DNA from 3 places in the Agarivorans aestuarii genome. Region 2 is predicted to be linked to each of the others. Evidence: predicted binding sites of a transcription regulator. Region 2 holds the regulator's gene; each other region holds the start of a gene.
What was found. The regulator LexA, encoded in region 2, represses DNA repair genes until DNA is damaged. The targets are predictions, from matches to a motif close to TACTGTATNNNNATACAGTA.

Region 1 (10,483 bases), 2.2 Mb from region 2:
CATTGTGGCGTATACAAACCTTGGTCTTGTGGCGAGCTTAGCTGCCATTGTCGAACCAACTGAAGAACAGAATCAAGCTTAGAAAACACTTATCAACACCTTTAGTTACAATAGATTACAGGCTACACAGAAACCGCTAAAACAAAGATATATTTTAACTAAACAACAATTAGGCGGATTATAATCGAAGTCTTAGCAAAGTAATCAACATTTGTTGCTAGGTTCGACAAAATAAAGGGAAGGATGAAATGTCAGAAAATACCCAAGCAGACCTACCGCTAATTACTGCCCTACAAACTGTGTTAGCCAGCAAGCAAATCCCCAATATGCTTAATAGCCAGCAAACCAAAGCACTGTGTAACAGCTTAAACTGTAATACCATTGAACTTGCAGAGCGCATGCTGCCATTAGCCGCAAGTTTTTCTTTTGCCCCAAAGTCTGATTTTAATGTGGGTGCTATCGCCATTGATAAACAACAACAGCTGTTTTTAGGCGCTAACTATGAATTAGAGTATGGCCCGCTTACCGGCAGTTTACATGCTGAGCAAAGTGCCATATTCAACGCGCTTAGCCACCAAGCAGACGAACTAACAGATTTGGTCATCAACGCAGCGCCTTGTGGTTATTGCCGCCAGTTTATTAATGAGTTAGCTAACGCAAATCAGCTAAAAGTGCGCTTTAACCAACAAAGCTACGACTTCCCCCAATTGCTGCCGCAATCTTTTGGCCCCAATGACCTTGGTGTTAAAGCGCCATTAGCCAAACTTAAACTTGATGCCGCTAGCCAAGCGCCTGATTTTGCCAAAGCCAGTTATGCCCCCTATAGCCAAGTTCAAAGCGCAATGTTTGCCTACCAAGGCGACAAAATAATCGCTTGGAGCTGTTATCTAGAAAACGTGGCTTTTAATCCTTCTCTCTCGCCGCTTCTCACTTTATTATCTCAATTAACGCTAAATCATCTGAGCTTAAACAATGTTGAACGTTTCGAATTATGGGAACATAAGGACAATCGATTCAGCTTTAAGCAAGAATTACAAAATTTCGCGGAACATTCTCAAAAACCAATGGTCCATCATTACTATCCTTCAACGTAGGAGTATTTAAATGTTAGGAACTGCGCTAAGCGTTTCTGGAACTAAAGTGTTATTGCTCGGAGCAGGCGAACTTGGCAAAGAAGTTGCCATTGAATTACAACGTTTTGGGGTTGAAATTATTGCGGTAGACCGCTACCCCAACGCTCCAGCGATGCATGTAGCGCATCGCAGTTATGTTATAGATATGCTAGATGGCGAGGCACTAAAGGCCTTAATTCTTAAAGAAAAACCCCAGCATATTGTTCCTGAAATTGAAGCCATTGCCACCGACACCTTAGTTGAGCTGGAACAGCAAGGCTTTGCGGTAACACCTACCGCTCGCGCCACTCAACTCACCATGAACCGTGAAGGTATTCGCCGCTTAGCTGCCGAGACGCTAGGCCTGCCAACCTCTGCTTATCAATTTGCCGATAGTTTCGAAGAGTGCCAACAAGCCGTTGCCAATGTAGGTTTGCCTTGTGTACTTAAACCGGTAATGAGTTCTTCGGGCAAAGGGCAATCAACACTGCGCAATAGCGATCAAGTGACCGCTGCATGGGACTACTCACAAGAAGGCGGGCGTACCGGCGCTGGGCGCATTATTGTTGAAGGTTTTGTTGATTTTGATTACGAAATCACTTTGCTTACCGTTAGCGCCATCGATGGCATTCACTTTTGTGCGCCGATTGGTCATAGACAAGAAGATGGTGATTATCGTGAATCTTGGCAACCACAAGCCATGTCACAGCTTGCCTTAGCTAAGTCACAAGATATCGCTAAGAAAATCGTTAGTGAGTTAGGTGGTTACGGTCTATTTGGTGTAGAGCTGTTTATTAAAGGCGATGAGGTTTACTTTAGTGAAGTCTCTCCACGCCCTCACGATACCGGTATGGTAACTTTGATTTCTCAAGATCACTCGGAGTTTGCCTTACATGCTAAAGCTATTCTAGGTTTACCCATCAAACAGATCCATCAATTTGGTGCGAGTGCCTCTGCTGTGATCATGGGCGACGGACAGTCAAAAGACATTCGCTTTAGCGGCTTAGCCGAAGCACTAGATGCTAACGATAGCCAACTGCGTTTATTCTCTAAACCTGACATTAATGGGCAGCGCCGTTTAGGGGTAGCCTTAAATCGCAGCGAATCCATTGATCAAGCCGTTAGCAATGCCAAGCAAGTTGCTTCCAAGGTTAAGGTAATTTACTAATAATGACAGCGGGGTCGTTTTCGCTAAATGACGAAGAACTGGCGCTATTATTAGCGCCCAGTGCGGCCCCGACTTCCTCTAAATTGCTACGTGTTCTGTGGTTTCAGCAAGCGCCTAGCCACAGCAGCCATCCCATAGAGCATATTGTGACTCAGCAAGTCGATGAGCTGCAATTACAGCTTCAGCAATCTAATGAATTTGATGCGATTGTTTTAAACTGCGCCAAACTCAATAGCCAAGAGTTAGCGCTGTTAGCCGATTTGCTAGAAGAACAGTCTCAAATTTCGGTATTTTTGGTAGGTGAAATGCCCAACATGGCATTTGATTTACCCGACTTCATCTACTGCTATGGCCAGCAGGAATTAGACGAACAGTTCGCTCATTGGGGCGACACCATCAACCGGCAATACCAACAGTGGGCTGGCAGCAAATACGTCTACTTATATAACCCCCGGCCAGGCGAGCAACTGCAACTACAGATGCATAAATTTGGCTTTAGCTTTTGTGAGCACTGGCAACCACAGCAGCAAAATGTGACCCAGCACCTCCAGCAAGCAAACTTAGTAATGCTAGTGGTCTTCGACGATGACCCACATATAATTGATGCCCTAGAACGCCTTGCTGCTATTTTGCATCGACCAGGCTTAATTCTGGTTTTTCAAGAACAATCCAAGCTAAAAAACAGCATTATTTTGCTGGCAAAGCATTATGGGTTAAACCTATATACTTCAGTCTCTATCGAGCAATTCAAACCGCAACTTGCCTACTTAAGCCGTCAGTTTTTTCGCTTATACCGACACAAGCTTAATCAGCAGAGTGATGCCACTAAACATAGCCAATACCTGATTCATGCCACTACTGACAATAGCCTAATAGGTTATTGGGATTGGCCAACAAGCATTGAACAAGACCAACAATTTAACGCCCCGGTTAATGCAGTGTATTGGCACCACTTCAAGCAAGAGCTTAGCAAACAGAGTTTGTCGCTTACTCAAATAGCCGATCATTACTCGGAAATGATGTTGGTGTTTAGTCCAGAACTACCCATGGAAAACCTCACTAGCTTAGTACGTATTAAACAACAAAACGTGCAGCTAGCTTGGCAACCTAATCTAGTCGCCCAACTTAAAAACCATCCTACTGTATTGGACTTAATTGACGTATTGGTGATTTCTTTGGATATGTGGATCTTACTCAATGTGAATAATGACAATCGTGGATTTTGGCAAGCGGTAAAACAACGCTGTCAGGAACAACAGGTGGGGTTGGCAATACTAGGTGTTCAGCCAGAACTTATTCAATATTGGCGGGATAAGGGCTTTGATTTATTGATTCACCGAGATGAAGCGGAGTAAGTAGCCTGCGCTTAGGCTACTTCGTAGTACTTAGGTGTAATAGATAATTCTTTATCAATGATGGTCTTTGCCATTCTGGCACATTTTCCACATTCAGAAGCAACGCCATTTTTTTTACGTACATCGGCTAAGTTTTCACAGCCTTGCTGCACTGCTTCTTTAATTTGCTTATCAGTAATGCCGTGGCATAAACATACAAACATTGCTTCACCTCATCAATCACAATAAAGCAATTATATTGCGAACCATTATCATTCGCAATACCTTTTTTAAGCTTATACCGGATTATCTACATCAATAAAGGTAACATCTAGGTCGTGGGTTTCAGCCAACCACTCTCCTAGTGCCTGCGCGCCGTAACGTTCGGTAGCGTGGTGGCCAGCGGCAAAGTAATCAATGCCCATCTCACGCGCAGTGTGTACGGTGTTCTCAGAGATTTCGCCACTAATAAATGCATCTAAGCCCTGCTCAGCTGCTAAACCAAGATAGGATTGACCACCACCAGTGCAAATACCCACTTTTTGAATATTGTGCCCATTGGCAATGTGCAAAGGTTTGCGCTGCAATACTTGCTCTATGCGTAGAGCAAACTCTTCACCCGAAATAGGCTCTTCTAATTTACCTACCATTGCTACGCTGCGCGGATCCCACGCTTCCAGACCGCGCTTTAAAGTAATGCCAAGGCGCTTAGCAAGCTGTGCATTATTGCCAAGCTCAGGGTGTACATCTAAGGGTAAGTGGTAGCCATAAAGGTTAATATCGTGGTTTAACAAGGCTTGCAGGCGACGACGCTTCATACCGGTAACCACTGCAGCTTCGTTTTTCCAAAAAAAGCCGTGATGAACCAAGATAGCGTCGGCTTTATGCTCAATGGCTTGGTCAATTAAAGCTTGGCAAGCAGTAACACCAGTAACAACTCGCTTAACCTCTGCGCGACCTTCTACTTGTAAGCCATTGGGACAGTAGTCTTTAAACTTAAAGCTTTCTAAGTGCTGGTTTAATATGTTTTCTAATCGGGTATTTTTCATTACATTAACTCACAATGGTTTGGCACATTGTAAGTAGCAGACCCAGCTTTAAACAAGCCTTATAGATTAGAACAAAACAAACTGGTTAATTTTGTCAGCTTGCTGCATCCAACTTGGACGATCATTGCGCTTAATCCACTGGCGGTGTAACGCGCTATAGAAAGGCGCTCTTAGGCCAGCAAGGGCAACAAAAGGGAAAGAAACCAAACCCACTAAAAATAGTGCGATACGACGAACGATGATAATGCTGGTAGAAAATTGCTTACTCATTTCGAACACCTCAACTGGTTAGACCACCAAATAGTAGCCAACATTTGGTAATAAAACTACAAAAACCGGTAAAATAGTCGAAATAAAAAGCATAACCTTTAAATAAGTGTAAATTAATAACAAAAGGATAACATTTGTGAATAGGCAAGCTTGGCAGAATGATTTGAATTGGTGCCTAAATGCTCCAGCCTTATTGCCCCATGCCCTACCCTTTGCTATTAATCAGGCTTGGCAAGAGTCTTGGTACACAGTGCTTCATTCTCAACTTGGCCAAATTCCAGAGTCACAGGCGCACTCGCGGCTGGGTTTGTATTTTGAGCAATTATGGCGAGCCTTAATTAAGGCTCATCCAGATTGGCAATTACTGGCAGATAATGTGGCGGTACAACAAGATGGTCGTACCCAAGGTGCTATCGACTTTTTACTGGTGAACCATCAGCAGCAACAGTTAGAGCATTGGGAGCTAGCAATAAAGTTTTACTTAGCCCGCTGCGCCAGCCCCAGTATCTATGACTATCTAGGCCCAAATCAGCAAGACCGGCTCAGTAACAAACTCTGTAAGCTGCTGCTTAAGCAAATCCCTTTAGGTCGCCATCCACAGATCCAAGCTTTAGCCAAAGACTACCTAGGCTATTCATTTAAACAACGGATTTTGCTGCCAGGGTATTTGTTTCAACTAGGTAGTGCTAGCCATTCTACTCCCCAGCATTGCCATTGGTATACGCTACAACAATGGCAAAATATGCAAACTCACGGCTGGTTTGAGCTCACCAAGCAACAATGGATAAACCCTAAAGGCCACGCCCTAGAAAAGGCCGATAAGTTATTAGACTTAGCAAGAGGCCCCCTGCAGTTGTATTTACCACAGCAAGCTAAGCAACCCGAACAGCGCATATTTGTTTGCCCTAACGACTGGCTCGTCAGGGCAAACAAAGTGACTAAGCCTTAGTCGCTGCGCTCGTTCGAGGAGTACTCGCGCATCATGCCTTCAACGGTTTCTACCATATGGGTACTGCCACAGAAGAAGGGGATCCGCTGATGCAGCTCTTCTGGTTCAATATCCATAATACGGGTAAATCCGTCACTCGCTTTACCACCGGCCTGTTCAATTAAAAAGGCCATAGGGTTACATTCATACAGCAAACGTAACTTACCTTTAGGTGCAGAGGCGGTTGAAGGGTAAATATAGATACCGCCTTTAAGCAGATTCCGGTGGAAATCTGATACTAACGAGCCAATATAACGAGAGGTGTAAGGTCGATTAGTTTCCGGCTCAATTTCTTGGCAGTACTTTAAGTACTTTTTCACCCCAGTTGGAAACTTAAGGTAATTACCTTCGTTAATCGAATAAATTACCCCGTCATCAGGAATCGTCATATTCTCGTGCGAGAGATAAAACACCCCCAAAGATGGATCACAGGTAAAACCATGTACGCCATGCCCCGTGGTATACACCAACATGGTTGACGATCCATATACCACGTATCCTGCTGCCACTTGGCGATAACCAGGCTGCAAAAAGTCTTCTAATACCGCAGGGGTACCACAAGGACTAATACGTTTGTAAATGGAGAAAATGGTTCCCACCGACACATTCACATCAATGTTTGATGAACCATCTAAAGGGTCCATTAACACCACATATTTACTGTCGATGGAGCGAGCACTGTCAAAACTCACAAACTCATCTTCTTCTTCCGAGGCTACACCACACACCTCACCGCGCGCTTCAAGCGCGGCTTTAAACTTTTCGTTCGCATATAAATCTAGCTTTTGTTGCACTTCTCCTTGCACATTTTCTACGCCAGTAGCACCGATAATATCAACTAGCCCTGCTTTGTTGATCTCACGGTTAACCACTTTAGCGGCTAAACGAATAGCCCCTAATAGCTGAGTAAGCTCCCCTGTGGCGTCGGGAAACTGGTGTTGTTTTTCTATTATGTATTCACCAAGAGTTATCATTTTAATCCCTATTCATTAGCACGCTTCCTATGAAAACCTTTTCAGTCTTCAATGTTATTTTGCAAGTATTTACGAAAAATTACTAGCGCTTCAAGCTAATTGTCATACATATAAAGCAAAAAAACATTTGCAAAATTATTGAACAGGTAATACTGTATATGCATACACTGTATAAATACACAGTTAAACATCGACATTGACTTAAAGCATGGAGCGAACAATGGCACAACAAATTGAACAACTGCTACAAAGCAACAAGGTATGGCAAGGCAGCCAATGGCAACACAGTCATCTTGACGTTCATGCAAGTGGCTTTGAGCAACTCGACCAGCAACTACCTAACCATGGTTGGCCACAAGGTGGGATCACCGAAGTGCTTTACGAACAGCATGGTATTGGAGAGCTGCAATTGTTGTTGCCCGCCCTGGCTAAGCTTAGCCAACAATCGCGTTGGATTATTTGGGTGGCTCCGCCTTTTATGCCCAATGCTCCAGCATTACAGCAGCATGGCGTAGACATTAGTAAGGTAATCGTGATTAGGCCTGAGCAATGTAGTGATGCACTGTGGACCATTGAGCAAGCGCTTAAAAGTGGTTCTTGTAGCGCAGTATTAGGCTGGTTAAATGGCTTAGATTTAAAAGCGAGTCGCCGCTTGCAATTAGCCGCTGAACAAGGCGATTGCTTAAGTTACCTGTTTAGACCGCTACAGCAACAACAACAAAGCTCTAGCGCCAGTGTACGAATGGCCTTACACCCTAGTAAGTCACCAGACCAAATTAACTACCATCTGCTAAAGCGCCGTGGTGGAGCTCCACTGTATGAGCAACACATTCCACGGCTTAATTAACGCCGATGCTTTTTACACAAGTACAACATGTATTGGATTTACCTTGATTTCCCTCAGCTCGCGTTGGATTTATTGCAACGCGATCACCCAAGCCAACAAGCTTTAGCGATCCATCACAACAAGCAAATCATTCAACTTAACCAAGTAGCACATCACTTAGGGGTTTATTTAGGTTGCTCGCTTAATACCGCTTACCAATTAGCACCACAGCTCTGTTTATATCAACAAAGTGATTTATCTTGTGATGCCTACTTTGACGCCTTAGCCCAGCAAGCTTTGCACTACTCGGCGCAAGTTGCAGTACATCCAGATAACGGGCTGTATATTAGCGGTGTCGGTATGCGTAATATTTACCCTAAGCCAGAACAACATGTCACCAAGCTAGTAACACACTACCAACACCAGCAGCTGAGCTTTCGTATTGCTCACGCCCCCAGTGCTATGGCCGCGCGCTGGTTAGCCCGCTCTCAAGATATTAAACAAGTAAACTCTGGCCTTAAGCATCTCGCCGACTTACCACTTAGCGCTAGCGATCTACCTTCCTCTTTAGTAACTAGCCTGCAAGCTATGGGTTTATACACCCTTAAGCAGCTTAGTAGCCTGCCGCGGCCAGAGCTGCGCAAGCGCTTGGGAGAAGACAGTTTAAATTTACTTGATCAGGCTAATGGGCAACAAAGTACTCCACTCACTTTTATTAAGCCCCAAGCACGCTATCAACAAAGTTTTCCGCTATTAGCCGAGACACACACTATTCAGGGCTTAATGTTTTCACTAAAACAGGCTTGTCAGCATCTACAGCAATGGCTTAGGCAACGTCAGTTTTGCAGCAATATCTTGGTGCTTACACTAAATTTTCGCCATAAACCCAGTGAGATCATCACCGTAAAAAGTGCCCGCTTATTACAAACCAGTCACGATTGGTTGGCTTTATTTCGTTTAAAGCTAGAATCGATTCGTTTGAGCGCAGCGGTGATTGAATTTAATTTAGAGTGTCAGGCCCTGTATCCGCTTGGCCATGAAGTCTCCGGTCTCTTCGAGCCACAGCAATCGGCTTGCGACAATTTATTATTTGATCAACTAAGCGTACGTTTAGGCGAACATGCTATTAGCCGCTTAAGCTGCCAAGCTGATTTTCGCCCCGAATACGCCAGCCAATACCAGCCTTTATCGCAACACGAAGCGCTTAGCTACCCTAAAAAATTTGCTCGCCCTTGTTGGCTACTACCACAATTAAAGCCGATTAATATTCAGCATTACACCATACTCTCTGAGCCAGAGCGCATTGCCAGCGGTTGGTGGGATGAACAAAGCGTTAATCGTGATTACTACATGGCACAAAGCCCTGATCAGGGTTTGGCATGGGTATGCCAAGAGAATCGTCAGTGGTACTTACACGGCTGGTTTGCCTAATGAATAACACTCCCTTTGCTGAACTTAATGCTCAAAGCAATTTTAGCTTTCTATACGGTGCTTCTCATCCTGAAGAATTGGTAGAGCAAGCGCAGCGTTACGGCTATCAAGCCATTGCCATTGCTGATGAATGCTCATTAAGTGGAGTTGTTCGAGCTCATCAAGCCGCCGAACCATTAGCCATTAAGCTTATTGTGGGTAGCCAATTTACCACCGAAGAACAATGCCAAATAGTACTGTTAGCTAAAAACCTCAAAGGCTATCAGCAGCTGTGTCGCTTTATTACTCAAGCCAGAAAATACAGTAAAAAAGGCAGCTATAAAGTAAAGCTAGAGCAGTTCGATCAGCAGCTTGATCAATGTTTAGTCTTGGTTAAAGCAAGCCCTACCTTAACTACCAAACAGCTTAAGCAGCTACAGCAACAACTCCCCCAACCTTTGTATCTACTACTGCACAACGATTTGTCCCAGCCAGCTAAGATATTAAATGCCTACCGGCAACTGGCTAAACAACAAGATATAGCCTGCGTGGCCGCGATTAATCCACGCATGCACTTGGCTAATAGAAAGCGCTTAGCCGACATTCTTGATGCCATTCGCCAACACAGCACTGTGCAGCAAGCGGGTTTTTTATTAAGCAGTAATGCCGAACGTCGCCTATTACAGTGGCCACATTTGCAACAGCGTTATTTTAGTCAGGAGATCGCCCTTAGCTGTGAGCTTGCTGCCCAATGCAGTTTTAGCCTTAACGAGATCCGCTATCAATATCCCAAAGACAATGTACCGCCTGGTTACACAGGCCAGCAATACTTACGAGAATTGGTTGAAGCTGGCATACAGCAGCGCTTTGGTGAACAATTCACGCCCACCTTACGCCAGCAAATAGAGCACGAATTAAGGCTGATTAGCGAACTTAACTACGAACACTATTTTCTTACTATTTACGATATTGTGGCTTACGCCCGCCAGCAAAAAATCCTCTGCCAAGGCCGCGGCTCGGCGGCCAATTCAGTGGTGTGTTATTGCTTAAATATTACCGAGGTAAACCCCACTCAAGTGGGCTTGTTGTTTGAGCGTTTCATCTCTAAAGAACGCAATGAGCCGCCGGATATTGATGTTGACTTTGAACACCAGCGTCGCGAAGAAGTGATTCAATATATCTATCAAAAATATGGCCGAGATCGAGCAGCCTTAGCCGCTAGCATTGTTACCTATCGCACCCGAAGTGCCATTAACGAAATAGGTAAAGCCTTAGCCATTCCCGCGCATATTCTGCATGGTCTTAATCATAATATTGATTGGCGCGATGGCAGCAGTTCAACCAGCCACAAA
Region 2 (10,483 bases):
ACGGGGAAGTAACCGGTGAAAAAAGTGCGGCTGGGCAAGCTCTGCGACAAGCTAATGGCATTAAATCAGGTGAGTTTGACCGTAATGCTGAGTTGCTAGCAAAAGCCATTGAACCATTGGTAGCAAAAGGGGTAAACACAATTATATTAGGTTGTACCGAGCTTCCTCTGGTAAGAAAGCAACTAGAGCAAGCCTTCCCTAACTTAAATTTTATTGATCCAATGGAAGCGGTGGCAGAACGCGCAGTTGAGATATACCAACAAGCAGAACAAGCCTTAAAACAAGGTGCTTTGACCGAGGTGATTCCTGCAATTAGCGAGATTCATAACAATCAAGATATTGTAAATTATGTGCTAAGCCGCGCTCGCGTTTAAGCTTGTGTTATTCAACCAAGAACGGGTTCTTGGTTGAATAAGCGTGCATTATTGCTAATGCGCTAAGCAAGACTAATTACTTGAATGGGGTTCGGCTACGAAGCCGTTTTATTCTTAGCGTGTTTCCAGTGGCTAATTGCTTGAAGGTGTTCTGGATGAATACCACAACAACCGCCTATGATAGTGGCGCCAAGTCGCTGCCACTGCTTTACAAACTCCAGGTACTCTTCAGCCGACAAACCCTTAGTTTGATTTAATGAGCTATTGGCTTTGTGGCCCGCTTTAATTGGACCAAAGCTATTGGCGTAGGCACCAATTTCTAGCGCTTTTCCAAGCTTTTCACTTAGCACTTTAGTCTGTTTAATCGCCTCTGCCATTACCTCGGGAATAGAGCAGTTAAACAGTATTCCGTCTGCGCCAGCATCACATACTTGTTTTACTGCCTCTGTGACTAACTCGCCAGACCTAAGTTTTACCTGTTCATCGGGAGCATCTTGCAGCGTGAAGGAGTAATACTTTTTCTTGTTGCTGTTTTTAAGAGCGCGCTGAATAGCTGTAAACTCTTCGATGCTAGAAATGGTTTCGGCAATCCAAATATCTACATAGGGTTCTTGGGCGCTTACCAAGGCGTCGAGAATACTCATTGCTTGTTTTGGCTCAAACAAGTCTGGTCGGTAACTGCCTAATACTGGTGGGATAGCGCCGGCAACAATAATGGTGCGGTGGGTATTGCTAAGGGCATCTCTCGCTACAGAGTTTGCAATCTCAGCCGCTTGTTGCGCAAGCATTGCACCCTGGCGCTGAAATAGCTCTTGGCCTAGATGAAAAGGCACACAAGCGTAGCTGTTTACGGTAATTATCTCGGCGCCGGCATCAATAAAGTTTTGATGGGCTTGGCGCACTAAAGCAGGGGATTCAATCAGTGCTTGAGCACTCCATAAAGGTTGTGAAAAAGGTGCGCCCATTCTTTTAAGCTCTCGGCCCATGCCACCATCTAGCACTACTACATGTTTACCCATAACTTCTTATACCACCACTGTGAGCTGTTCGAACTATCATGGTGAGTCTAATTCAAATTCGATATCAAAATAATGAAATTTGTTCATGTTGATTAAGCTAGCTCTACCTTTAAGCATGCTCAATGAAAAAGTTCAAAGCTCTATGAAGTCGTTTAAGGCTAGTAACATCTGGAGGGCATTTTAGCGCTAAAGTGGATTGTAAAAACGCAGCAGCATAGGCTTTATTCATCCCACTGCTTATGAACTACTCTTAAGGCTAGCAAGCACTTAAGTCTTGGCATGAAAGCGGCAAATATAAACCGTATCTTAGTGACCAGTCGCAAAATGATCATTTTGGACCGAGAGGAGCAATACCATTTGCTTCATACGCGCATTTTAAAAAGTGTTCGACACGCCTAATTTAAGCAATAAACGTTTTAGTTGTAGTTATTATCAAACATTGAGAGAACATACATGATGAACAAATTTATAGTTGCCCCCCTTGCCTTAGCCACTTTGAGTATTTGAGCATTGCTAAGGCTCAAATAGAGGTAACTCGCGATAATTATATTGTGGCTGAAACATCTAAATATTTTGCAGTAACCGAAGCTAAAGCAACGGATGGTGTAAATTCTTGGCGGCATTTTCGTGTACCACCGTTAACCGAAGATCAACCTATTGTTCGAATGAACCGTGACACGATCTACTCAACAGCGGTTGTAGATACCGAGAAGGGAGCCAGTATTACCCTTCCTGACTTCGGTGAGCGTTTTGTTATGGTGCAGTTTACTGATGAAAATCATCAAACCTTCGATATGGTATATACCCAAGGCAACGAAACCCTAGAAGTACCAAATTCAACCAAGTTTATGTTTGCTATGGTGCGAGCGTATTTACCGAATATTCACGATCAACAAGAGATTGCAGAGCTTAACAAGTTGCAAGATAAGCTAGTAATTGATGCTGCCTCTAGCGATGATTACCCAATCTTTGCGGGCTACGATTTAGCGACTTTAGCAGCCAAATTAGAGCCGGTGAAAAAAGGCATACTAGAAGAGATAGCAGCACAAGGCGTTGGCGATTCAGAAAAAATGTTTGGCACTAATGATTACACTATTGCAGAAAAGCGAATTCAAGGGGCTGCTTACGGCTGGGGCGGCGCCACCTTTAAAGACAATGTATATCAGTACTCGGCTAACTTTGAATCAACCGAATGTCACTCGGTGACCTTTGAAGATCCTAAGAATAAAGGGTTTTGGTCATTCACCGTTTATAACGATGATGGCTTTATGTTTAATGACGACGCAAGCACCAACAGCGGTGTAGCTAAGCCAAATGCAGATGGTAGTTACAGCGTGTATTTTGGTTGTGATGAAGACAAATACGGCGCAAACAACATTCCGTTAACCGGGCTTAAAGAAGGGCAAGAGTGGAATGTATTGGTTCGTCACTATGCACCAAGCAGCCAACTCGCCGATGATAACATCGACCCCAGTAAAGGCATCATGCCCAGCAAATAAGTAATCTGATTTAGTTACTTATAATATGGGTCTGCACACGCAGGCCTTTTAGTTTGCAACGAGCTTCCAAGCGGATCCTCCGATAAACTTTTCCCAAGTCTAACTACCTTAAGCTAGTTTTTAACTCGCTTATTTGCAAATTGAAGTACCCGATTTAGTCTGAAGGAGTACAAAAAAATGGAGAGATATGACATCGCCATTATATTAGATGTAAGTGGCTTTATTCAGTCGTTATCTTTAACCTCAGCCTTAATTTACACCATTCTTTTTTCAAGGCTTTTCTGAAGTTTATTGGCATCATAGGGTTTCATGGTCTTCCACGTTTGACACTCTTTGCGAGGCCGTCCACAACCTAAGCACCAACCTTTGGGGCCGGAGAAATTACAAACATCAAATATGTAAGGACCGCTTAAGAGTGAAATTATTTATAAAATCGGTTGTAGTTATTACGCGGGTTCATGTTTAGTTTTCCGTTTAAGCAAACTCAAAAACGCTAAAAATTCCGCTTAGTACCGAAATTTAGTGTTAGAAATTCACTTAATAGTGAAATAAATTTTAAAGCTGGTGCGAATGTTTTTGGGTTTTCACTTTTAATTTCAGCAGCTTAAAGTTGGTTCGTGTTCGAGCGGAAAATTTCAATTTTTCGTATGTTTTCGCGTCATGTTTTACGGTTAAAAGTAGCGCTATAAAAAACCTTTCTAACTCAGTTTTTGTCCAGAGATTTGTTATACCAGTCGATAGGCTAACAAGGTTTTGCCCCATTATGTGTTAACTATAGAGTAAAGGCTTTCGCCTGCGGCGACGTCATTTTTCTTTGACGAGCAAAGAAAAACGAAGCAAAAAGAAAACTCGCCCTGCATCTTCTTAGATCCTCCGTTGCGCATTCGCAAGGGAGTTGAAGTAACTCGCTACGCTCAAACAGACTTCAACTCTGCTCCCTTGTTCATTTGCGCTACTCGGCGAAGATGATGGGATTGAAAAGCATGGTCTTGGCTATAGAGTGTGTGAAACGGTTTTGTCCAATAGCGAGTTAGCTTTACTCTTCGTATCTTTCTTTTATCCTGAATTCTATCTATTTGTGACTGGTGTCACGAAATATCGGGTGTAGTTTCAAAGTAGCGGAAAGAATTCCAATGAAACTGAATCCTACAAATAAGTCACTGATTTAGATAAAGCCTTGCTTCATTATCTATGCTGTATATACTAACAGTGCGCTGTATAAACCTACAGGTAAATTATGAAGCCCTTAACACCTCGTCAAACCGAAGTCTTTGAACTTATTCGCCGCCATATTTCCGATACCGGAATGCCGCCAACTCGCGCAGAAATTGCCAAGGAGTTGGGCTTTCGCTCAGCTAATGCGGCTGAAGAGCACTTACGTGCTTTAGCTAAAAAGGGCGCTATTGAGATGATCCCGGGGGCTTCGCGTGGTATCCGTTTAAGTGAAGCGTACTTGCCCGCCAGTGCCAATGAGTCTGCGGCCGAGGAAGCAGAGCCGGGTTTACCTTTAATTGGCCAAGTGGCTGCCGGTGAGCCTATTTTGGCGCAAGAGCATGTAGAGTCGCACTATGCGGTAGATGCTAATCTGTTTAACCCGCATGCAGATTATTTGCTGCGGGTGCAAGGTATGAGCATGAAGGATATTGGCATAATGGATGGTGATTTACTGGCTGTGCATAAAACCAATGATGTTCACAACGGCCAAGTGGTGGTGGCGCGTTTAGAAGACGATGTTACGGTTAAGCGTTTTGAGCGCGACGGTAAAATGGTTTACCTGCATCCAGAGAATGAAGAACTCTCTACTATTGAAGTTGATTTAGAATATCAAAGCATCGAAATTGAAGGTTTAGCGGTAGGCATTATTCGCACTGCCGATTGGATGTAAGCCTTACATAGCAATAAGTTCCGCCTTTTTTAAGCCCAAATCAGCCTGATTTGGGCTTTTGTCGTTAGCATCACATCTTTCGTGTTTATCCATAAAAATCTCAACAATATATTTACATTTCTTTAACTTAGGGGTTAATTTATAAGCAGTAGCTTGTATTTAGCTGTTGCTGTCTACTACTTTTGGGGTGGGGGATTTCCCTTTTTCTGCAGCTACTTTCCTAGTTTGGAGAGTTGTTGTCGTTGGCTACTAGCAAAGGAGAGCGCTGTGGGCCGATGGATTCAGCTAATAATGCTGACATTCTTTTCGTCGCAAGTATTTGCGCAAGAAATGTCATTCAACTTACGTCCGGGTGTTACCGCCATTAGTGAGCAGGTTTATGGCCTGCACATGACAATTTTTTATATTTGTTGTGCTATTGGGGTGCTGGTGTTTGGCGCCATGTTCTGGGCTATTTTTCATCATCGCAAGTCTAAAGGGGCCAAGCCGGCTCAATTTCATGAAAGTACCAAAGTAGAAATTATTTGGACCATCGTTCCTTTCATTATTTTGATAGGGATGGCGATTCCTGCCACTAAAACCCTGTTGGCCATGGAAGATCCTTCCGATGCCGATATCACCATTCAAGTAACAGGGTCCCAGTGGAAGTGGCATTACAAATACTTTGACCGTGAACTGGAATTCTACAGTGTGCTGGCATCTGATATGGATGAAGTTAACGGCAAGCTGGAAAAACGCAAAAACTACTTGCTTGAGGTAGACCGTCCGCTGGTATTGCCCATCGATAAAAAAGTGCGGTTCTTGATGACTTCAGAAGATGTTATCCACTCCTGGTGGGTACCTGATTTTGCAGTTAAGAAAGACGCCAACCCAGGCTTTATTAATGAGGCTTGGACCATCATTGATAAACCCGGCATATACCGCGGCCAGTGTGCTGAGTTATGTGGTAAAGACCACGGTTTTATGCCGATTGTGGTTATTGCTAAAACTCAGGCCGACTACGATACCTGGTTAGCCGAAGAAGAAGCGGCTTATCTAGCTAAGAAAGCCCAAGAGTTGGAGCTGGTGGCTATGACCATGGAACAAGATGAGCTGATGTCGCTGGGCAAAAAAGTCTACGACAAAAGCTGTGCGGCTTGTCACCAAGTTAATGGTGAAGGTTTACCGGGTGTATTCCCTGGTCTTAAAGACAGCCCAATTGCGGTGGGGGATGTAACTAAACACATCGAAGTGGTTGTACACGGGGTACCAGGCACTGCAATGCAAGCCTTTGGTAAACAGCTAGGTTTAAAAGAACTGGCTGCTGTAATTACTTACGAGCGCAATGCTTGGGGTAATGATACCGGTGATTTAGTGCAGGCCAAGGATGTTGTGGCCGTGCAAAACGCAGCGCAGTAGGGAGAGAAATAATGAGCACGATTAGTGACGTTCATGCTGACCATGACGAGCACCATCACGGCGCCCCTCGCGGCCTTATGCGTTGGGTATTAACCACTAACCACAAAGACATTGGCTCTATGTATTTGTGGTTCAGTTTTGCCATGTTTATTACCGGTGGCGCAATGGCTATGGTTATTCGCGCAGAACTGTTTCAACCTGGCTTACAGCTGGTTGAACCTAACTTTTTTAACCAAATGACCACCATGCATGGCCTTATTATGGTGTTTGGTGCAGTAATGCCAGCCTTTACTGGATTGGCTAACTGGCTGATTCCAATGATGATTGGCGCGCCAGATATGGCCTTACCTCGGATGAATAACTGGAGCTTCTGGATTCTACCTTTTGCTTTCACCATGCTGTTAGCTTCGTTATTTATGGAAGGCGGTGGCCCCAACTTTGGTTGGACTTTCTACGCACCGCTTTCTACTAACTACAGCCCTGATAGTACTGCCTTGTTTGTATTCTCGGTGCATATTATGGGCATCAGTTCGATTATGGGGGCGATCAATGTGATTGTAACCATTATGAACTTACGTGCACCCGGCATGACTTACATGAAGTTACCGCTATTTGTGTGGACTTGGTTTATTACCGCATTTTTGTTGATTGCTGTGATGCCGGTATTAGCGGGTGCAGTGACCATGGTGCTTACAGACAAGTATTTTGGCACGTCGTTTTTTGATGCCGCCGGCGGGGGAGACCCTGTACTGTTTCAGCACATATTCTGGTTCTTTGGCCACCCCGAAGTTTACATTATGATTTTGCCGTCATTCGGCATTATCTCGGCGATTGTTCCAGCCTTCTCTCGTAAAAGGTTATTTGGTTATGCCTCGATGGTTTACGCCACTGCATCTATTGCTGGTTTAAGCTTCATTGTGTGGGCGCACCATATGTTTACTACTGGTATGCCTGTTGCGGCTGAGTTGTTCTTCATGTTTTGTACCATGCTGATCTCGGTGCCTACTGGGGTGAAGGTATTTAACTGGGTAGCCACCATGTGGCGCGGTTCAATGACCTTTGAAACGCCGATGTTATTCGCACTGGCCTTTATTGTGCTGTTCACCATAGGTGGGTTCTCGGGATTAATGCTGGCGATTACGCCGGTGGACTTCCAATATCACGACACTTATTTTGTGGTGGCGCACTTCCATTATGTATTGGTAACTGGCGCGGTATTCTCGATTATGGCTGCTGCTTATTATTGGCTACCCAAGTGGACTGGCAACATGTACGACGAAGGTTTGGGTAGGTTGCACTTTTGGTGTTCGCTTATCTCGGTGAATGTGCTGTTCTTCCCTATGCACTTTTTAGGCTTAGGTGGTATGCCACGGCGTATTCCAGACTATGCCCTGCAGTTTGCCGATGTTAACGCCATTGTGAGTATTGGTGGCTTTGCCTTTGGTTTGTCTCAATTCATCTTCTTGTACATGGTTATCAAGTGTATTCGAAGCGGTGAACCTGCTCCGGCTAAACCTTGGGAAGGCGCAGAGGGCTTAGAATGGGATGCATTGCCATCGCCAGCGCCTTACCACAGTTTCTCTACACCGCCGGAGATTAAATAATATGCTTGGCCATGGCCGTTTAGTCACAAAGCTGCTGCTTGTAGTAGTGGCTATGTTCGGCTTTGGTTACGCCTTGGTGCCGCTCTATGACGTGTTTTGTCAGGTTACCGGCATTAACGGCAAAACAGCTACAGAAGCCAGTGAATTAAGCCTTGTTACTGACCAACAGCGCACCGTAACCGTGGAGTTTATTAGCTATGTACCGCAAGGGCTTAATTGGAAGTTTGGCCCTAAGGTTAACCAAGTAAAAGTCCATCCAGGTGAGACTCTACAGGTTGATTTTAGTGCCAGTAACCTTACTCCCAAACGTGGCACTGTGCAGGCGGTTCCTTCGGTTAGTCCTGGTTTGGCGGCCAATCATCTAAAAAAAGTCAGCTGCTTTTGTTTTGAGCAGCAAACCCTAGCTCCGGGTCAGCAACAAGACATGCCATTGTTCTTCTATGTAGATCCTGAGTTACCTAAAGATATAAATACCTTAACCTTGGCTTACACCTTATTTGCTGTAGAGGGCGAGCCGATTGAATCTGAAACTGCACAAGTAAGTGCCGATGGAGAGGTGGGCAATGACGCAGCCTTATGAGAAATATTACGTTCCCGCACAAAGTATATGGCCAATTGTTGGCGCGGTGGGTTTATTCCTAATTGCAATGGGCGCTGGGTTTTCTGTTCAACAAATGGGCAGTGAACAAAGTTACGGCCTATGGATATTGTCTTGTGGCTTTGTGGTAATTGTTACCATGATGTTTGGTTGGTTTGGCAATGTTATCCAGGAGAGTATGGATGGCTTATATAGTGCCCAAATGGACCGCTCTTTTCGCCAAGGCATGAGTTGGTTTATTTTCTCTGAAGTAATGTTCTTTGGTGCATTCTTCGGAGCGTTATTCTACGCCAGAATGATTGCTGTGCCTTGGTTGGGCGGTGCTGGTAATAATGAAATGACTGGCGCGGTGTTATGGCCAGAGTTTACTGCCATGTGGCCGCTAGTTGAAACGCCCGGCGGTACAACAACCCAAGCGATGGGCTGGTTCGGCTTGCCACTGTTGAATACTGTAATACTGGTGATTTCGTCAGTGACTTTGCACTTTGCTCATGTGAGTTTAGAGAAAGATAAACGTGGGCCACTTAAAATGTGGTTAGCCATTACCTTGGTGCTAGGTTTTGCTTTCTTATTTTTCCAAATTGAAGAATATATTCATGCATATCAGGAATTAGGCTTGCGCCTTGATTCAGGCATTTATGGCAATACCTTTTTCTTACTCACCGGTTTTCACGGTTTACACGTTACTTTGGGCGCCATCATGCTTACGGTGATGTTTTTGCGGGTACTAAAAGGCCACTTTACCGGTAAGAGTCACTTTGCATTTATGGCATCGAGTTGGTATTGGCACTTTGTAGATGTGGTGTGGTTGTGTCTGTTTATTTTTGTCTATGTGCTTTAGTAAGGGCGTGGGTTGGGCTGAATAATGCCCAAGGCCATGGCGAGTAAAACCAATAGGATAACCAACACGCTAAAAACTAAGCGTTTACCCAAGTAATGGGTCATTGGTTTTTCTCCGCCCTTTAGCATTACCCGTAAAGCAAACAACATGTTCACCACCACAAACAGGATTAACGCGGTAATTAGCAGTTTTATGACCATAACTAAGCTCTCTCAACAGGCTGATAAAAAAACAGTGTCTTACCGCTTGATACTGTTTGTTGTGCTTATGGTTGCGCTGATAGGGCTAATGGTCAAGCTTTCCTTGTGGCAATGGCAACGCAGTGAACAAAAACAGCAGTTATTAGATCAATACCAGCAGCAATCTTTGCAAGAAAGCAGTTTAGAGCAAGCGCTTCGCTCTGGTGTGCAGCCATTTCAGCTGGTGACGGTAAGCAGTATTACCGCTATGGATAAGTATCTATGGCTAGACAATAAAGTGAACGACGGTGTGGTCGGCTACGACGCTTATACACTGGCAAGCACTCCGCAAGGTAATGTATTGGTGCGCTTAGCTTGGCAGCCTGCAGGTTTAGACCGAAGTATTTTGCCTGATGTGCTTAATGCCGATGCATTAGCTCAGCGTTATCGTTTAAGAGAAATCAGCTTACCTGTGGTGCTTATGCAAAAGCATTGGTTGGAAGAATTACCGCAGGGCTTGCGAGTTCAACAAATAAATATCGCCGCCTTGGCCGATTATTGGGGTATTGATTTACTGCCCTTTGTTTTAGATAGCCAGCTTGAACATAGCTCGACGCAATTGGTTTCTATATCGCCGCAAAAGCATCAAGGCTACGCTTTGCAATGGCTATTAATGGCCCTGGTTGCGGCTGGCTTAACTATTTATTTTTGTAAGCAAAACAGAAACAAGGAAGGTTTATGAGAAGTCACCAAAAAACCATGTTGTTACTTGCTTCGGTATTTTTAGTGCCACTTATTTTAGCTTGGGTGGTACTTAAAATGGGCTGGTATGAACCCGGTGCACTAAGTCATGGAGAGTGGTTTGAGCCGCCAATGCAGATAGAAAACTACCCGATTGGTAAGTGGTCGATTGCACAAGTGATTGATGGCGATTGCTCACAAGCCTGTTTGCAACAACTGAATAAACTCAATAATGCTTGGTTAGCCTTAGGCATAGCCAAACAGCAAACCCAAAAGGTCGCCCTTACTTCTGGTGAGCAATTGGAACAGATTAACGATGGCCTTGAGCAAATGACGCTAGGGCAG
Region 3 (10,483 bases), 890 kb from region 2:
GGAACTATGTGCTGCAAAGAAAAACTAGCACCTGGAGCCACTCGATAACTGTCTTGATGGTGAGTATCTTTAACTACCAAGGTGGAACTTGCGCCATCAAACAAGCATTCTTCAACTTCTACATCAAACTGGTTATCGGCTTGAACTTCCCTTCCCGCTTCACAAATTCCAATGGCTTCTGGCCGCACAAATACATCCACCACCGACTTTTCTGCTTGATCAATAGTAGTCGCTACGATCAGGTGGCGACCCCGAGCGGTTTTAAGTAAAGCAACACCTTGTCGTTGTTCACACACCACTGCTGAATGCGCATTGGTTTGGCCAACGAATTTGGCCACAAACGCCGTATTCGGTTGATAATACAGCTGCTGCGGACTGGCTACCTGTTCAAAGCGGCCATTGTTCATTACCGCCACCTTATCTGACATCACCAAGGCTTCAGATTGATCGTGAGTAATGTAGATAAAGGTTGTGCCAAATTCGCGCTGCAAGTGCTTTAGCTCAACTTTCATCTTTTCACGCAATTTTAAATCTAGTGCGCCTAAGGGCTCATCAAGCAGCAGTAATCGAGGCTCCAGTACTAAGCTGCGGGCAATCGCAATGCGTTGTTTTTGCCCGCCCGATAACTGAGTAATTTGCTTGTTTTGACTGCCATCTAAGCCCACTCGCTCTAACACATCTTTAATCTTATGCTGTCGCTCGTTGGCTTTAACACCACGGCGCTTTAATCCGTAAGCAATGTTCTCCGACACATTCATGTTCGGAAAAAGAGCCAAGTGCTGAAAAACCATATTCACTGGACGCTTATTTGGCGCTAGCTCGTTAACCCGCTTTTGATGGATCTGAATCTCACCTTCACTGGGTGATTCAAAGCCAGCCAACATTCTTAATAAGGTGGTTTTACCGCAGCCAGAAGGGCCTAAAATAGAGAAAAATGAGCCAGCCTCAACCGAGAAATTAAGCTTATCTACTGCTGTAAATTCTGAGAAATGCTTGGAAAGGTGTTTACATTCAAGATCATATTTAGCGTTTGCCGCCATAGTACTTCCAAATAAAGCAGAGGGGCGCGAGCGCCCCAATAAAACTAGTTGGCCGCTTGTACGCGATCCAGTACTTTGCCTTCCATTGCTTCTAAACCAGCAGGAACAGCGGGGTACCACTTAATGTTGTCGATGTCGTCGCTACTAAAGCTGGCATTAAACTGCGACTTCGCCAGTTCGTTTACGTAAGCATCTGAACCTTTAGAGGCGGTGAAGTTACCTGCAGCTTCGGTAATTTTAGCTGCTACTTCAGGGCGCATAACAAAGTTAATCCACTTGTACGCAGCATCTACTGCTTTAGATTTTTTAGGAATGGCAAAAGTATCAATCCAACCCAAAGCTCCAGATTTAGGTGCTACAAACTGGATATTCTGTTGATCGCGATTTAGCTTCCAACCGCCAGCATCCCAAGCCATAGCGGCAACTACTTCATTAGAGCGCATTAAGTTCATTAACTCGTCGCCGCCAGACCAGTAAGTCTTAACCAAAGGCTTACATTCAACCAGAGTCTTTTCAACTTTGTTCAATATTTCTTGGTACTTAACGGGATCAGCGTAAGCAGCAAACGGATCTTCACCCAATGCAAAAGCAAAACCGATTAAGGTTGGGCGCTTTAAGCGATAAGAAATTTTACCCTGGTACCGCTGCTGACATAGGTCGGTGTAATCGGCCACATCTTTTGCCATTTCACCATTTACTACCAAGCCGCTGGTTCCCCACACATGAGGAACACCAAACACTTGCTCACCTACAGCAGTATTCTTTTTAGTAGCATCTAACATTGAGGTAATTATTTGGGCCTGCTCAATACGGGCTAAATCAATAGGCTGATAAATGCCAAACTGCTGTTGCACACCAGTGATTCGATCTTGGCTAGGTTGGGCTAAATCAAAACCCGAGCCGCCAGTAGCGCGAAGTTTAGAGATCATGTCTTCGTTGTTTGATTTAGTTACTTTTACTTCAATGCCGGTTTCTTTCTCAAACATTTCGATAACTTCTTGTGGTGCATAGCCGCCCCAAGTAAGCAAACGTAAAGTTTCAGCATTGGCCTGCGCACTTACCATTGCGCCCACGCTAAGTGCCAGCGCACTTAATGATAAACGTTTATTCAACATAATCTCTTCCATGTAGTTCTACGGTTAAATGGTTTACCGACAAAAGCGGCTTATTTACAACAAGTATTTGATAAACATGCACCAATTTAATGACACTAATGTGACAAGCAAAAGCGTAGTCGCTAAATTTTTAAACAGCAAAGAACTTGAAAGAAAAAATTAACCATAGCAAATTAAGGTAAATTAAATAGCGCCCTGGAGGTAACAAACAGTTTTTGTGAAAAGCCTTTTCCAGCTCGCAATCTCACTTAAAAACAGTAGCTATATTGATGTTAAACCGCTCCAATACACCTTTCACAAACAAAACTCTGTGTTTTACTTATTTAACTACAAAACAGAGCACAAATACCCACGGTAATCGCCAAACAATTGGCTATAAAACGAGGCAAACAATGAACTCGAGAATAAAGACAGCGCTATTGTTTATGGTGTTTATTGTTGCCGGCTGCCAGTCTGCGAACCAACCTACTAGCAGCGATAACAATGCCAGCATCACCGCTCCTGATCTTAGACATAACTTCATTCGTGGAATGGATATCTCGATGCTGCCTGAGATTGAAGCGCTGGGAGGAAAGTACTACCAAAACAGTATCGAGCAAGATCTAGTGACTATCCTAAAAAACCATGGCGTAAATTCTATTCGCGCAAGATTATGGGTTGCCCCTAGCTCTAGTAACGGTGAACCATTTGGGGGTGGCAACAATGACCTTGCGCGCTCCATTGAGCTTGGCATACGTGCTCATCAAAACGATATGTCATTCCTGCTAGATATCCACTACAGCGATTTTTGGGCAGATCCTAAAAAACAAAGTAAACCCCAAGGCTGGGAAACCCTTACCTTTGATAACCTAAAACAGAAAGTATACGACTATACTGCCGAGATAATGCAAGCCCACCAAGCCGCAGGTGTTGTGCCAGACATGGTGCAAATTGGTAACGAATTAAATGGGGGAATGCTTTGGCCAGATGGAAAAAGCTGGGGACAAGATGGCAATGAGTTTGAGCGCTTATCGCAACTACTCAATGCAGGAATTCAAGCTGTACATGACAACAACAGTGGCAAAGATATTCAAATCATACTGCACCTCGCAGAAGCAGGTAACAACCAAACGTTTCGTTGGTGGTTTGATGAAATAAGTGAGCAAGGTGTCGACTTCGACATTATAGGCATGTCTTACTACCCGTGGTGGCATGGCCCGGTAGAACACGTAAGAACCAACATGGAAGATCTAATTGCTCGTTATAACAAGCCAGTGTTACTTGTTGAAACAGCCTTCCCTTTCACACATGAAAATGGCGACTCACTAGCCAACAGTTACTCAAGTGCAGATCCAATAGAAGGCTATCAAATAAACGTAAGTGGGCAAGCACAATTTCTAGTAGACATAATGTCGTTAGTTAACGAGCTTCCAAATAATATGGGCTTAGGCATCTACTACTGGGAGCCCGCGTGGCTACCTATTCAAGGGGCCACTTGGTCGACAAACGCAGGCATGGAATACAGCGGCGATCAATGGGGCCTAGGGAACTCATGGGAAAACCAAGCCCTGTTTGATTTTGAAGGCAATGCCTTACCCTCTTTAGAGGTTTTTAAACAGCAAGAGTAAGTGGTCAAATCTGTTCAAAGAAAAATGATACGCTGTATCTCTTCAAGGTTATACCGAACAACATTTAAGCTTTGGTACTTGCATGTTTAAAAATAGAACTATATATTTATACAGTTACTGTATAAATAGTCAGGTAAAGATATGCTCACTCAATTAAGCGTACAAAATTTTGCGATTGTTCGGTTTCTTGAACTCGACCTACACCAAGGTATGACCACCATCACTGGTGAAACTGGTGCTGGTAAATCTATTGCCATTGATGCGTTAGGCCTATGTTTAGGCAATCGCGCCGAAGCCTCAGTAGTTAGGCAAGGCGCAGATAAAGCCGAAATTAGTGCTCAATTTGATTTAAGCAATAACCAAGGTGCCCAGCTTTGGCTGCAACAAAATGAACTGCTAAGTGATGATGAGTGTATTCTGCGCCGAGTTATCACCAAAGAGGGACGCTCGAAAGCCTATATTAATGGAACAGCGGTACCCGCTGCGCAGTTAAAAAGCTTGGGCCAATACCTTGTCAGTATTCATGGCCAGCACGCCCATCAACTATTATTAAAGCCAAGTCAGCAGTTAAGCATTGTTGACCAATATGCAGCTCACCCTCAACTTATTCAAGACGTTAAACAAGCCTACCAAGCTTGGAAAAGCTTATGTAACGAGAAAGAGCTAGCAGAACAACAGCAAAATGAATTGGCTGCACAACGTCAGTTACTTGAATACCAAGTCAAAGAGTTAGATGAGTTCGCCCTACAGCCCGGTGAATACCAAACGATTGAGCAGCAGCATCAATGTTTGTCTCATAGCACCGAGCTACAACAATCAAGCTATCAACTTACTCAGCTACTTGGCCACGATGAGCAAGTAAACGTATTAGATATGCTAGGCCAAGCCTGCAAAACAACCAGCCAACTGCTCGAATTAGACCCTAAACTAGATGCAATCAATAACCTATTGCACGAAGCTCAAATCCAAGTAGAAGAAGCCACTCAGCAGTTAAGTAGTTACAGTGAGCAATTGGATTACGACCCAGAGTTATTTGCAGAATTAGAAGAGCGTTTAAGCCAAGCCTTAGAGCTTGCAAGGAAACACCAAACAAACCCAGAACAACTGCCAGAGCTGCATCAACAGTTACAACATCAACTAGAACAACTAAGCCAACAAACAGAACGCTTTGAACACCTTGCCGAAGATATTGATAAGGCATGGCAACTATATTTAGCTAAAGCCAACAAGCTGTCTAAAAGTCGTGAGCGCGCTGCTAATAGCTTAAGCAAACAAATCACCAAAGAAATTCATAAATTAAGCATGGCAAAAGCCCAGTGTGAGTTTTCTTTACAAAGTGATGAGCAATTTACCAACGCCAACGGTATTGACCGAATTGAACTGCTGGTGCGCACTAACCCAGGCCAACCTATGCAGGCCATCGAAAAGGTCGCATCCGGCGGCGAGCTCTCACGCATAGGCTTAGCGATTCAGGTAATTTGTTCTGCCAGTATCTTAACCCCAACGCTAATTTTTGATGAAGTGGATGTAGGCATTAGCGGCCCAACTGCTGCAGTAGTTGGCGGCATGTTGCGCCAGCTAGGTAAACAATGCCAAGTATTGTGTGTCACCCACTTACCGCAAGTTGCAGGCCACGGTCATCAACAAATGCTGGTAAGCAAACAGCAAAAGAAAAACGAAACGATAACAAACATGCAAGCCTTGGATACAGAACAGCGCATTGGAGAACTAGCCCGCTTGCTTGCAGGTGATGAAATTACCGCTTCGGCGCTAGCAAACGCGCAAGAATTATTGATTAAGGATTGAATTCTTAGCATTCCAAGCTTCTTTTTATGGCAAGGCTTAGTTATGATGCTTGCCTTAACAAGGAGCTTCGATTCACATGCGTTTTACTGCCAAAATTTTTGTTCTACTAGCCAGCATTGGCCTAAGTGGCTGTTCTGCCTTCGACTGGATGGTATATAAAATTGATATTCCACAAGGCAACTACATTGATGATGCCAAAGTAGAGCAGCTCCGCATTAACATGACTAAGGAGCAAGTGCGTTTTGTACTAGGTACTCCAATGTTAATTGACGCCTTCGATAAAGAACGTTGGTATTACTTATACAGCTATCAAAGTGGCAACGGTGATTTTGAAAAGCGCGACTTAGTGATCCAATTTGTGAATGACCACTTAGCCTTCATCGAAGGTGACTACGAAGTCAGCGAAGACTTTATGCAACCGCTCGACGCCGGTTAAACACAAAACATCAATAAAAAAGCCAGATTAATCATCTGGCTTTTTTATTTTAGCTGTCCCGTCCGGAAATAGGTTGACATAAAGAGGACTTCTTTATGACAACACCCATTAACTCAAGCCGTAAGCGCACACAACGAGATTACACCTTGGCCTTTAAATTAGGTGTCGTAGAGCGCGTCGAAAAAGGCGAAATGACTTACAAACAAGCTCAAGCCCGATTTGGCATTCAGGGTCGTTCAACAGTACTGGTTTGGCTCAGAAAACATGGTAGGCTTGATTGGTCAAAACCATTTCAGCATCCCCTTATGCCTAATTCAAAAGAAACGCCAGCCGAAACAATCAAGCGCCTTGAGCGTGAGTTAGCCGAAGAGAAGCTACGTAACCAAATCCTCAATGGTATGGTCGATATCATGGACAATGAATACGGAGCGGGCCTTAGAAAAAAGTACTTATCCGGTACATCTGGCAAGCGAAAACCGACAGCGAAATAAATCTAGCTGCTGCATGTCGCGCGGCGGGTATTTCACGGCAATCTATTTATCAGGCGGTCGCCCGAATGGAAAACCGTAGAGCGACGTTATCGGTCATCAAAGACTGGGTACAGTACTGGCGTAAATATATGCCGCGATTGGGTGTACGCAAGCTCTACGTGTTGATAAAGCCTAAACTCCTTGAGCACGACATTAAACTTGGACGAGATGGGCTCTTTACCTATTTGAGACGTGAGGGTTTGCTGGTTAAACCAAAGAGAAGCTTCACCAAAACGACATTCAGCAAGCACTGGATGAAGAAACATCCTAACCTGCTGAAAGAGGAAGGATTACATGATGCAGAGCATGTACTGGTTAGCGACATGACCTATCTTGAATCAGACCAAGGTGTGCACTATCTGTCGTTGGTGACCGATGCCGCTTCTCGTAAAATAGTCGGTCATCACTTGAGTGATGACATGAAAGCTGACAGCGTAGTGAAGGCCCTGAAAATGGCGGTTAAAGATAAGCGCTATATCGCTAACGCGGTACACCACTCAGACCGAGGCTCACAATACTGCTCGGCAGCTTATCAGGATGAACTGTTGATAAACCAAATTCGACCATCGATGACAGACGGTAATGATTGCTACCAAAATGCGTTGGCGGAAAGGATAAACGGAATACTGAAGCAGGAGTTTTTACTGTACCGATGTAAAACGCTTAAAGAAATGAAGATACTTGTAAAAGAATCGATAGCGATATACAACGCTATGAGGCCGCATCTGAGTTTAAATATGGAAACGCCCAATCAGGTGCACAATAGAAAAGGCAAGCTACTGGAGCTGGCCTAAAAATCGTCAACCTATCTTAGGACGGGTCAGCTATCTTTAGTTTTGGCTTTTGGCCTGCCGCCAGTTACCTTACTGGCTCGCCCCTCTGCTTTGGCCCGCTCGGCACGAATTTTTCGCAACTCTTTAGGGTCTGCTATCAATGGGCGATATATTTCAACTCTATCACCATCTCTTAATTCCTGAGCGAGTTTTGCTGCTCGGCTAAAAATGCCAACCGAGGCCTTCTCAGGCTCTATTTCAGGAAAATGCTGCACAATGCCAGATTGATGAATGGCCTCCAAAATACTGCAACCCTGCTCAACCTTTAGCGCCAACAATACTTGATGCTCTGGCAAGCCATAAACCACTTCTACATTTATTAGATCCGACACCGTTAATATACCTGCTTGGCCCGCTCAACAAAGGCTTGCACCATATTGCCGGCTAATTCATTAAATACACGGCCAAACGCCGCCGCTATTAGTTTGTTGCTAAACTCAAAATCTAAATCCAACATCACTTTACAAGCTTGCTCGTCCAAGGCCACAAAGTTCCATACCCCAGTTAACGATTTAAACGGACCGTCCACCAATTTCATTTGAATGGACTGATCTTCAGTAAGGGTGTTTTTAGTCACAAACTTATTTTTTATGCCTGCTTTGGCAACCCCAACTTCAGCTACCATGCTAGAAGTACTTTCTTCTAATATTTCACTATTCACACACCCAGGTAAAAACTCGGGATAAGCGTTTATATCATTAACTAATTGGTACATTTGCTTAGCGCTAAACATCACTAAGGCACTACGGTTTACTTGCGGCATGAACCCACTCTTTCATCAAATCTGCACACATTTTATCATTAGCTGAGCTAATCCGCACATTATCAGTTTTAAAGCCCCGCCGCATCGGTATAATAGCCGCCATGAGTAAGAAAAAATCAAAATCAAAAGCTGGTTCCAATACCATTGCGCTAAACAAAAAAGCGCGTCATGAATACCGTATCGAAGACAAATTTGAAGCGGGTATGGAACTACAAGGCTGGGAAGTAAAATCCATGCGAACCGGAAAGGTAAATATCGCCGAGAGCTACGTATACGTGCGCGACGGTGAAGCCTTTGTTTCTGGTTTAAACATTCAACCACTAATTTCAGCCTCAACCCATGTTGTGGCAGACCCAACACGCATTCGCAAACTGCTTCTTAATCGCCGAGAGCTAGATAAGCTTATTGGTGCGGTTGAGCGCCAAGGCTATACCATTGTTGCAACGGCTTTATACTGGAAAGGCTCTTGGGCCAAACTAGAAGTAGGCTTAGCCAAAGGTAAGAAAGACCAAGACAAGCGAGAAGATGAAAAAGATCGCGAATGGCAACGCACTAAAGACCGCGTAATGAAGCACAGCTTCAGATAGTTTTACCCTATTGGGTAAATAAGCAGCGTTTGAACAGCACTGTATATCCGCACGCCGTTGGCTTGTGTTACAATGTTTGAGAAATTCCGGGGCTGAATTGGATTCGACAGGATCAGGAAGGCTTGTGGAGCATGTCGTGGGGCGGTTTGCCACGTAAAAAGCCGCAAAAAAATAGTCGCAAACGACGAAAACTACGCACTAGCAGCTTAATAACCTGCTAGAGCACTTCTACCCTAGCTTCCGCTTGTAAGACGGGGAATCATAGAAGTTCAAACCCAAACAAGATAGCGAGGGATGCTTTGACTAGAGAGCTGAACCGCGAAATAGAATTCTGGTATGTTAGTAAGTGGCGTGTTTGTTCGCAGCTTGCTAACGAGAATAAAGACAAACTAAGCATGTAGCGCCATTGGTTAGAATGGTTTTGGACGCGGGTTCGAAACCCGCCAGCTCCACCAATTCTACAAACGAAGACACCTAAGGGTGTCTTTTTTTGTGCCTCATATTTACCATCCAAGTTATGTAAATCTAAATATTCTTCTGCCCTTTTGTTGATATAACTTGATAAACTGCGGCTAACGACAGCGGCAAAATTATTTGTGGCAGCGTTACTGCACGCCCAACAGTGTATTTGGGTTTATAAAATGGTGGATTAAGTGTTTCTTTTAGTAAGTTTTTTGTGTCTTGCTATTATTGTTTCATTTTTGTGTTCTGTGCTAGAGGCGGTGCTACTTAGCGTTTCTCCTAGCTATATTCAGCTGCAACAGCAGCAATATCCTAAAGTTGCAGAGCGGCTCGCCAAGTTAAAGGCGAGTATCGATAAGCCGCTGGCGGCGATTCTTACTCTAAATACTGTTGCTCACACTGCCGGTGCCGCTGGCGTGGGTGCACAAGTAGCCGAACTTTATGGCTCACAATACTTAGCCATTTCATCGGCAATTATGACGGTACTGGTATTGGTATTGTCTGAAATTGTGCCTAAAACCTTAGGAGTAACTTACTGGCGCCAGCTTGCGCCGTTTGCCTCTTGGTTGCTGCCTTTGATGATTAAAACGTTTTACCCTTTTGTGTGGTTAAGTGATCGCATCACTGCACGTATTGGTAAACAGCAAGAAGATTTTTCAAGCTTGCGTGACGAAATTAGTGCTTTAGCTGAATTGGGCCACCAGCAAGGTGTGATTGAGCAAGGCGAGTCGCAAGTATTACGTAATCTACTTCAACTAGAAAAGTTAAAGATAACTGAAGTGATGACCCCGCGCGCGGTAGTGCAGCGTGTTGAACTAAACAGCACCGTGGCAAGCTTTGTTGAAGAGCACTTAAGCCAGCCGTTTTCTCGTTTTCCGGTATACCAAGGTGAGCGCGACAACTTTGTCTCTTACGTGCATAAACAAGATGTTTTAGGCGCTGCTGCAAGCGGCAAAGGCGACACACAAATAAGTGATTACTCGCGTAAGTTGCTAATGCTGCCAGCTAGCGTAAGTGTTAGGCATGCTTATCAAAGCTTGTTACAGGCTCGAGAGCTTATTGCAGCGGTAGTGAACGAATACGGTGAAGTGCAAGGCTTACTTACCATGGAAGACATTATTGAAACCCTGTTAGGCCAAGAGATTACCGACGAAACTGATGCTATTGAAGACATGCAACGTTTAGCTCGCTTCCAGTGGTTACGCCGTTTACGCAGCAAAAACCAACGCTATAGTCGATAAGTTCTAACGAGCCTAGAAGCAAACGTAACTTTAAGTAAACAAAACTTTAAGCAAACAGCCAAT

Region 1: imuA (translesion DNA synthesis-associated protein ImuA) is a predicted target of LexA. The motif match lies at 7,061-7,080, and genes of this name have one in related genera.
Region 3: recN (DNA repair protein RecN) is a predicted target of LexA. The motif match lies at 3,859-3,878, and genes of this name have one in related genera.

Annotation. Positions count from the first base shown of each region.
Region 1 covers NZ_AP023033.1:2,565,023-2,575,505, forward strand. The annotation lists gene K5609_RS11925 (glycoside hydrolase family 36 protein) at 1-89, opposite strand, end outside; gene cdd (cytidine deaminase) at 249-1,094, shown strand; gene purT (formate-dependent phosphoribosylglycinamide formyltransferase) at 1,105-2,280, shown strand; gene K5609_RS11940 (hypothetical protein) at 2,283-3,635, shown strand; gene K5609_RS11945 (bacterioferritin-associated ferredoxin) at 3,647-3,838, opposite strand; gene K5609_RS11950 (Nif3-like dinuclear metal center hexameric protein) at 3,911-4,663, opposite strand; gene K5609_RS11955 (DUF2517 family protein) at 4,730-4,933, opposite strand; gene K5609_RS11960 (DUF1853 family protein) at 5,070-5,882, shown strand; gene fbp (class 1 fructose-bisphosphatase) at 5,879-6,895, opposite strand; gene imuA (translesion DNA synthesis-associated protein ImuA) at 7,116-7,742, shown strand; gene K5609_RS11975 (Y-family DNA polymerase) at 7,770-9,152, shown strand; gene K5609_RS11980 (error-prone DNA polymerase) at 9,152-10,483, shown strand, end outside.
Region 2 covers NZ_AP023033.1:392,790-403,272, forward strand. The annotation lists gene K5609_RS01845 (aspartate/glutamate racemase family protein) at 1-374, shown strand, start outside; gene K5609_RS01850 (homocysteine S-methyltransferase family protein) at 470-1,393, opposite strand; gene K5609_RS01855 (DUF1254 domain-containing protein) at 1,897-2,892, shown strand; gene K5609_RS01860 (DUF1289 domain-containing protein) at 3,147-3,317, opposite strand; gene lexA (transcriptional repressor LexA) at 4,130-4,777, shown strand; gene coxB (cytochrome c oxidase subunit II) at 5,069-6,175, shown strand; gene ctaD (cytochrome c oxidase subunit I) at 6,187-7,779, shown strand; gene K5609_RS01880 (cytochrome c oxidase assembly protein) at 7,781-8,359, shown strand; gene K5609_RS01885 (cytochrome c oxidase subunit 3) at 8,343-9,218, shown strand; gene K5609_RS01890 (DUF2909 family protein) at 9,215-9,418, opposite strand; gene K5609_RS01895 (SURF1 family protein) at 9,411-10,139, shown strand; gene K5609_RS01900 (hypothetical protein) at 10,136-10,483, shown strand, end outside.
Region 3 covers NZ_AP023033.1:1,278,518-1,289,000, reverse strand. The annotation lists gene K5609_RS05990 (ABC transporter ATP-binding protein) at 1-1,040, opposite strand, end outside; gene K5609_RS05985 (extracellular solute-binding protein) at 1,085-2,155, opposite strand; gene K5609_RS05980 (glycoside hydrolase family 53 protein) at 2,548-3,762, shown strand; gene recN (DNA repair protein RecN) at 3,904-5,568, shown strand; gene K5609_RS05970 (outer membrane protein assembly factor BamE) at 5,645-6,004, shown strand; one part of gene K5609_RS05965 (IS3 family transposase) at 6,100-6,451, shown strand; one part of gene K5609_RS05965 (IS3 family transposase) at 6,451-7,328, shown strand; gene K5609_RS05960 (RnfH family protein) at 7,355-7,699, opposite strand; gene K5609_RS05955 (SRPBCC family protein) at 7,702-8,130, opposite strand; gene smpB (SsrA-binding protein SmpB) at 8,232-8,717, shown strand; RNA gene ssrA (transfer-messenger RNA) at 8,806-9,172, shown strand; gene K5609_RS05940 (CNNM domain-containing protein) at 9,371-10,420, shown strand.